DNA from 3 places in the Afipia sp. GW822-FHT03D08 genome. Region 2 is predicted to be linked to each of the others. Evidence: predicted binding sites of a transcription regulator. Region 2 holds the regulator's gene; each other region holds the start of a gene.
The links. The regulator LexA, encoded in region 2, represses DNA repair genes until DNA is damaged. The targets are predictions, from matches to a motif close to TGTTCNNNNTGTGTTCNG.

Region 1 (2,263 bases), 1.3 Mb from region 2:
CGGCCAGCCGCTTGAACTCGTCGCGGCTCTCGAACGGCGGATCGATCAGCACCAGCCCGCGCCGCTCGTTCGGCGGCACGAATGCCGGCAACCCGGTCCAGCCGTCGAGATCGACCACGCGCGCCTGCTCGTCACGGCGCAATGCGCTGATCAGTTGCTTGCGCGCATTGGGCTCCAGTTCGCAGGCGACCAGCCTGTCCTGCGGCCGCAGCAGCGCGCGCGCGATCAGCGGCGATCCCGGATAGGCGGTGAGATCGCGCTGCGGATTGAACGCGCGGACGATGTCGAGATAGGGCGCGACCAGCGCCATCACCGGTTCGGACAACCGCGCCTGCATCAGCCGCGCGATGCCCGTGCGCCATTCGCCGCCGCGCTCGGCTTCGCTGCCCGTCAGGTCGTACAGCCCGGCGCCGGCATGGGTGTCGATCACACGAAACGCGGCGGGCTTCTCGTGCAGATAGGTGAGGATGCGCGCCAGCACGATGTGCTTGATGACATCGGCGAAGTTTCCGGCGTGGAATGCGTGACGGTAGTTCATGGCGCGACAGTTACGACATCGCGCGATGAAAGTAACGAGTTGCGTGAGTGAATCCGTCATCCTGAGGTCCGAGCCCTTGCGCTCGAAGGATGACTACTGCGGTCGCCCTTCGAGGCCTCCGCTACGCTTTGGCAACTCAGGGTGACGGGGCAGAAACTATCCCCCGCGCACGGGCGGCATCGCGACCTTGTCGCGGCGGCAGGACCGGCGGTCGATTTCCTCGCAGGCGCGGAACTGCAAATCCTTGCTCATGCAGATGCGCACTTCGCTGAGGCGTTTGCTGTCGCACTGCACGGCAATCGCCGAACTCGACAGACCGGGATTGGCCTTGATGAAGGCGTCCTCGATTTCGCCGGGCGTCACCAGTTTGGTGTCAGACAATTCGAGATAATCGGCGGGAATCTTCACCGCCGCGCGGGCCTTGCGGATGGTTTCGAAATAGGCGCGCGCGCCCAGCCCCGAACAGGTGCCGTGCTTGTCCCATTCGTTGTAGATCAGGCCCGGCGCCGGCATCAGGTCGAGCATCGAGGTCATGACGTTGCGATCCAGCCGCGGCGAGGGCCGCTGGCAGTAGTTCGGAAAGCCGCGATCGTATTGCGGCCACAGCCCGTGCACGACGAAGGAAAACGGACGGCCGGCGCACTGGGCCTGGATGGCACGTCCGGAATTGCCGCGTTCGTGCGCAGCCTGGCAGAACGACGGCGACCACGACAGCGACAGCACATAGAAATCGAATTCGCCGGGTGCGTTCTGGCGCTTGTCCTGCGCCGATGCCGAACCCGCCGCCATGCCGGCCATCGCAAGGCCGAGCAGCGGAGCGATCAGCCAGCGATACGAACGAAGACAAAAACCAGATGAAAAAGCAGCAGCCGACGAACCGGACCTGAAACCGAACATGGCAACGCCCCCCAACTATATCCGCATCCTCCGGGCAGATCGGATGTGCGGATAACCCCTGCTCAAGCCTAGTCAGGCCAAAAGAACATTTCAAGAACAAAATCGCCCCGTCCACTGAGCGGACGAGGCGACTGGCGATCAGATGATTCGCGAGGCTTACGGACGCGCGGCCTTGCAGGACGGGTTGTAAGCCCAGTTGCGGTCGAGGCCGACCACGCACCATTCGACACCTGAGTCGAATCCGGCGAAGCCGCCGTCCTCGATGACCGAGAAGTGCACCTGCCGCGCGCGGCCGTCGTTCAGCATGGCGCTGGCGGTGCAGAAACGGCGTGGAATGCTGTCATTCGCCCAGGCCCGGAAGGCAACCTCATGAACATTGGCAAAACCGGTGATTTCGAGGGCGGAATTCCAGAACTTGCCCTCTTTTTCGGCGAACTGCTGGGTAATGGTGCCGAGCACCTCGTTGCAGGGACGCATGGCGCCGTCGTAACGCGGGCCGGAGAGCCAGAAATTCCGCTCCAGCACATTGGCAGCCTCCGCCGCCGGGCTGAGCGTCATCAGGCCAGCTACGGTGCCAAGCGCCAGGGCAACAGTCAGTTTGCGAAGTGTCGAGAAAAGGTCGCGCATGGGAGCGGTCCGCCGGAATCCGGGATGATGTTGTGCCGGAAGGTGCCGCGAAGCCATCAGCCGGTCAAGTGCAGCGCGGCAACACTTGGCCGCCAACCCCTGCCGAACCGCACGGGCATTCTTTCCATGACAGCCCGGCCGCCTTATGGTGTGGACGAGATTCCATGGGAGACGACGATGCGGATAACAGGCAAGGCGATT
Region 2 (2,263 bases):
GCTCTCTGCTCAACGACCGCGCCCTCGCGCTGGCGGCCGGCATGAACCATCCGCGGTTGCCGGTGCACCGCCGTCCCAAGGTGGCGATCCTCGCGACCGGCGACGAACTGGTGCCTCCCGGCACGACACCCGGCCCCGGTCAGATCGTCTACAGCAATGTCTTCGCGCTGGCTGCACTCGCGCGCAGCGAAGGCGCGGACGTGATCGAACTCGGCATCGCGCGCGACACACTCGAAGAGACCTCCGGCGGCATCCGGCGCGCGCGCGATCTCGGAGCAGACGTTCTTGTCACCACCGGCGGCGCATCGGTCGGCGATCACGATCTGGTTCAGGCCGCGCTGACAACCGAAGGCTTCGACATGGCCTTCTGGAAGATCGCGCTGCGGCCCGGCAAGCCGATGATGAACGGAAGGCTCGGAGCAATGCGCGTGCTCGGCCTGCCCGGGAACCCCGTGTCGTCCTACGTCTGCGCCTTCCTGTTTCTGGTACCGCTGATCCGTTCGCTCTCCGGGCGAACCACGATCGATCATCCACTCGAGCAAGCCAGGCTTGGGCGCGAGCTGCCCGCCAACGACAAGCGGCAAGACTACCTGCGGGCGCGCGTCACAGCCGGCAGCGACGGTGTGCCCGTCGCTACGTCGGTGGGCGCGCAAGACAGTTCGCTGGTGGCAAAACTGGTCGAAGCGAATGCGCTGATCATCCGTCCGCCATTCGCGCCCGCGGCCCCCGCCGGCTCGCCCTGCACGATCCTGCGGCTGCCGGACTGACAATCCCGATCACACGGGCCCCGTCGTTGACGTGAAATTAAGGGGTTGCGGAACACATATGGAACAGATAGTGTTCGTTCATGATTTGTTTCGAGTGACTCGCTACTCCTGAGTGTCCCTTTCCATTTGTTCTCAGTGGGGATCCAGAGAGGCGCGGCTTCGGATCAGAACGCGGGAATTCTTGAGATCCTTGGGATCGGGGACCAATTCAGATGCTGACACGCAAACAATACGAGCTTCTGCGCTTCATCAACGAGCGGCTCAAGGAAGCTGGTGTTCCGCCCTCCTTCGACGAAATGAAGGACGCGCTGGACCTGCGGTCCAAGTCCGGCATCCACCGGCTCATTACCGCCCTTGAGGAGCGCGGCTTCATCCGCAGGCTCGCCAACCGGGCCCGCGCCATCGAGGTCATCAAGCTTCCCGAAACGAGTGCCAGCCCCGGCGGCGCCCGCCGCGGCTTCACGCCAAGCGTCATCGAAGGCAACCTCGGCAAGGTCCGGTCGGCTCCGTCCGTCGGTCCTGATGAGGATGCCAGCTTCCCGGTTGTCGTGCCGGTCATGGGTCGGATCGCAGCAGGTACGCCGATCGAGGCATTGCAGACCCGCAGCCACACCATCAGCGTGCCGCCCGACATGCTCGGCTCCGGCGAACACTACGCGCTCGAAGTGCGCGGCGATTCCATGATGGAAGCCGGCATTCTCGACGGCGACACCGTGCTGATCCAGCGCAACGAGACCGCCGACACCGGCGACATCGTGGTGGCGCTGATCGACGAGGAAGAAGCCACCCTGAAGCGCTTCCGCCGCCGCGGCGCGTCCATCGCGCTGGAGCCGGCCAATGCGGCTTATGAAGTCCGCATCCTGCCGCCCAACCGCGTGCGGATTCAGGGCAAACTGATCGGTCTCGTCCGCAAGTACTGAGACTTTCGGTTTCCCTGTCATTCCAGGGCGCGAGCTTTTGCGAGCGAACCCGGATCCAGAAACTTGCCCGTTAAATTTGCTGGGCCGTCCGTAATGACGGCTGGATCAATCGTCCGGCTGGAGATCGCTCTCCGCCGGCGTCGCATCGACAGGCTGTGCGGGACGGTTTGACCGGGCAGCGGGTGTTTCGATGTCATCATCGGCATTTGCCGGTGACCACGGACGGTCGACGCCGCGCGGCTTATTGGCCGTGATCGCGTAACCGTCTGCGGTTTTGCGCAGGGCGAGTGTGCCGCGCCTGCGCAGCATTTCCTGATCCAGCACCATGGCCGCACAATCGGCGGGCGGCTGACGCAGTGTCACGATCACCGCGGCCCGCGCGCAATCATCCGCGAACGCGGCGGGCTTCAGCGTCAGCGCTACGGTCGAGCCGTCCGCAGCCTGCACCACGCATCCAGATGGGTCGCACGAGACACCGTCGGTCAGCGACGCGTCGGTTGCCTTGCGCATGTCGGCGTCGGCTGCGAGCCATTCGCGTGACAGGAAAGCATCCTTTCCAGTGCGCATCAGGCGCAG
Region 3 (2,263 bases), on a different contig from region 2:
GTCCGCAGCACGGCGCGGCCGGTGCGGCCGAGCTTCGAGATCAGTTTAGCCTCGGCCCGGCGCGCGGCAGGGGCATAGCCGCCGACCCGCTCATAATGATCGCGGGAAATCAGCAGACCCTGATCGGTGGACGGGCCGGCAATAAAGCGCGCGAGCGATTTCACCCCGTCGCGCACCGTTGCGTCCTCATAGGGTGGGCGCGCATAGCGGAAGATGCCGGCCCGCTGACGGCCGCTCAGGGACACGCTCTGAATGAACTGCGAGGTCTCGTCGATCCAACCGGAATCCAGCACAGCGCCCGGAAGCAGGAACAGCAGCCAGGGAGACCGGCTTTGCTCGGCGCCCGCCGCGAGCGCCGCAGCGCGCGAGCCCTCGAACTTCAGGAAATTGCACCCGGCAACATCGGCCACCCGCTCGATGGTGTCGGTCTGCGAGCGATCGACCAGCACCACGTCCCGGATGATGCCGGCCGCGGCGCCCGGCACCAGGGCCGCAAGGGTGGCAACAACGGGTTGCTCGACGCCTTCGGTTGGAATGACAACGCTGATCATGACTTGGTGAAATACGTGATCGCCGGACGACAGATGCGGCATCGTTATCATCTTGTCACACTCAGAACAGCCCGTCCGGTGCAGCTTTTTGCGGCATTCATTAACGGCTGCGATCCGGGAACGAGCCCTCGCGAAGCGGCACACCGGAGGGCGGCCTCCGGGAAAAGAATCTGTGCGGGGACGATATTGAAGTTCTTGTTTTGTTCTCGTGTGGTGCTATGTTCTCTCCATGAGCCATGCATCCCATGCCCTCAAACACCCGCCGGTGACGCCCCCCTCTGATCCGGCGGGTGGTCCTTCTCCCTTTGCCGAGATCGAAGTGGCGATCGACAGCCAGCGGCGCAGGGGCCGCGGCGCGCAGTCCAACGTCAGCGGGCGCTATGAGGCGGAAGCGCGCGTCACCTTCGACGACGGCTGGCAGAGCCTCGAAGACCTGCCTCCCTTCAAGACCACGGTCGCGGTCGATACCGCGCGCAAGGTCATCACCCGCAACGACTCGCCGGACATCGGCTTCGACCGCTCGATCAACCCGTACCGGGGATGCGAGCACGGCTGCGTTTATTGCTTCGCGCGTCCGACCCACGCCTATCTGGGATTGTCGCCGGGGCTCGATTTCGAGTCCAAATTGTTCGCCAAGCCCGACGCCCCGGAACTGCTCCAAAAGGAACTGTCCGCGCCGGGCTACGAGCCGCGCATGATCGCGATCGGAACCAATACCGATCCGTATCAGCCGATCGAGCGCGAGCACAAAATCATGCGCGGTATTCTCGAGGTGCTGGAACGCACCGGGCATCCGGTCGGCATTGTCACGAAATCCGCGCTGCTGACCCGCGACATCGATATTCTGGCACGGATGGCGAAACGAAATCTCGCCAAGGTTGCGATCTCGGTGACGACGCTGGATCCGAAACTCGCGCGCACCATGGAGCCGCGCGCGGCGACGCCGCCGAAGCGGCTGGAGGCGCTGCGCCAACTATCGGAAGCCGGCATTCCGACCACGGTGATGGTCGCGCCCGTCATACCGGCGCTGAACGATTCCGAGATGGAGCGCATTCTGGACGCAGCAGCGCACGCCGGCGTGAAGGAAGCGAGCTACGTTTTGCTGCGGCTGCCGCTCGAAGTGCGCGATTTGTTCCGCGAGTGGCTGATGGCGAATTATCCGGATCGCTATCGCCATGTCTTCACCCTGATCCGCGACATGCGTGACGGCCGCGACTACGACTCGCAATGGGGGACCCGTATGAAGGGCACCGGGCCGATGGCCTGGATGATCGGGCGGCGGTTCGAGATCGCCTGCGAGAAACTCGGCCTCAACAAGCGGCGCTCCAAGCTGACGACCGCGCATTTCGCGCGGCCCAAGCCCGCAAACGAGCAACTGGATCTGTTCTGACTGCAAAGGGCGCTGTGTTATGAGTCTCCCCAAACCGGTTGCGCGATTCACCGTCGTGACGCTCGGCGTCAGCGACATGCGCCGGAGCATCGCGTTTTACGAGTCTCTGGGCTTTGAGCGAAAGCTCCAAGTGACAGGCGAAGAAGTCGCGTTTTTCGACACCGGTGCGACGGTTCTGGCGCTGTATTCATGGGACAAGCTGGCGCTGGATGCCGGTCTGCCGGCGCAGCCGCAGCCCGCAGGCTTTCGGGGAATCACCCTGGCGTGGAACTGCCGAAGCGAGAGCGAAGTCGATGACGTGCTGGCGTTCGCTGTCGCTCAA

Region 1: AC1RM7_RS10375 (ribonuclease T2 family protein) is a predicted target of LexA. The motif match lies at 1,517-1,534, and genes of this name have one in related genera.
Region 3: AC1RM7_RS22475 (PA0069 family radical SAM protein) is a predicted target of LexA. The motif match lies at 742-759, and genes of this name have one in related genera.

Annotation. Positions count from the first base shown of each region.
Region 1 covers NZ_JBXANK010000001.1:2,095,427-2,097,689, forward strand. The annotation lists gene AC1RM7_RS10370 (23S rRNA (adenine(2030)-N(6))-methyltransferase RlmJ) at 1-538, opposite strand, end outside; gene AC1RM7_RS10375 (ribonuclease T2 family protein) at 695-1,435, opposite strand; gene AC1RM7_RS10380 (hypothetical protein) at 1,592-2,062, opposite strand; gene AC1RM7_RS10385 (hypothetical protein) at 2,240-2,263, shown strand, end outside.
Region 2 covers NZ_JBXANK010000001.1:766,722-768,984, forward strand. The annotation lists gene AC1RM7_RS03670 (molybdopterin molybdotransferase MoeA) at 1-767, shown strand, start outside; gene lexA (transcriptional repressor LexA) at 980-1,687, shown strand; gene AC1RM7_RS03680 (ComEC/Rec2 family competence protein) at 1,793-2,263, opposite strand, start outside.
Region 3 covers NZ_JBXANK010000003.1:675,365-677,627, forward strand. The annotation lists gene AC1RM7_RS22470 (glycosyltransferase family protein) at 1-551, opposite strand, end outside; gene AC1RM7_RS22475 (PA0069 family radical SAM protein) at 781-1,941, shown strand; gene AC1RM7_RS22480 (VOC family protein) at 1,961-2,263, shown strand, end outside.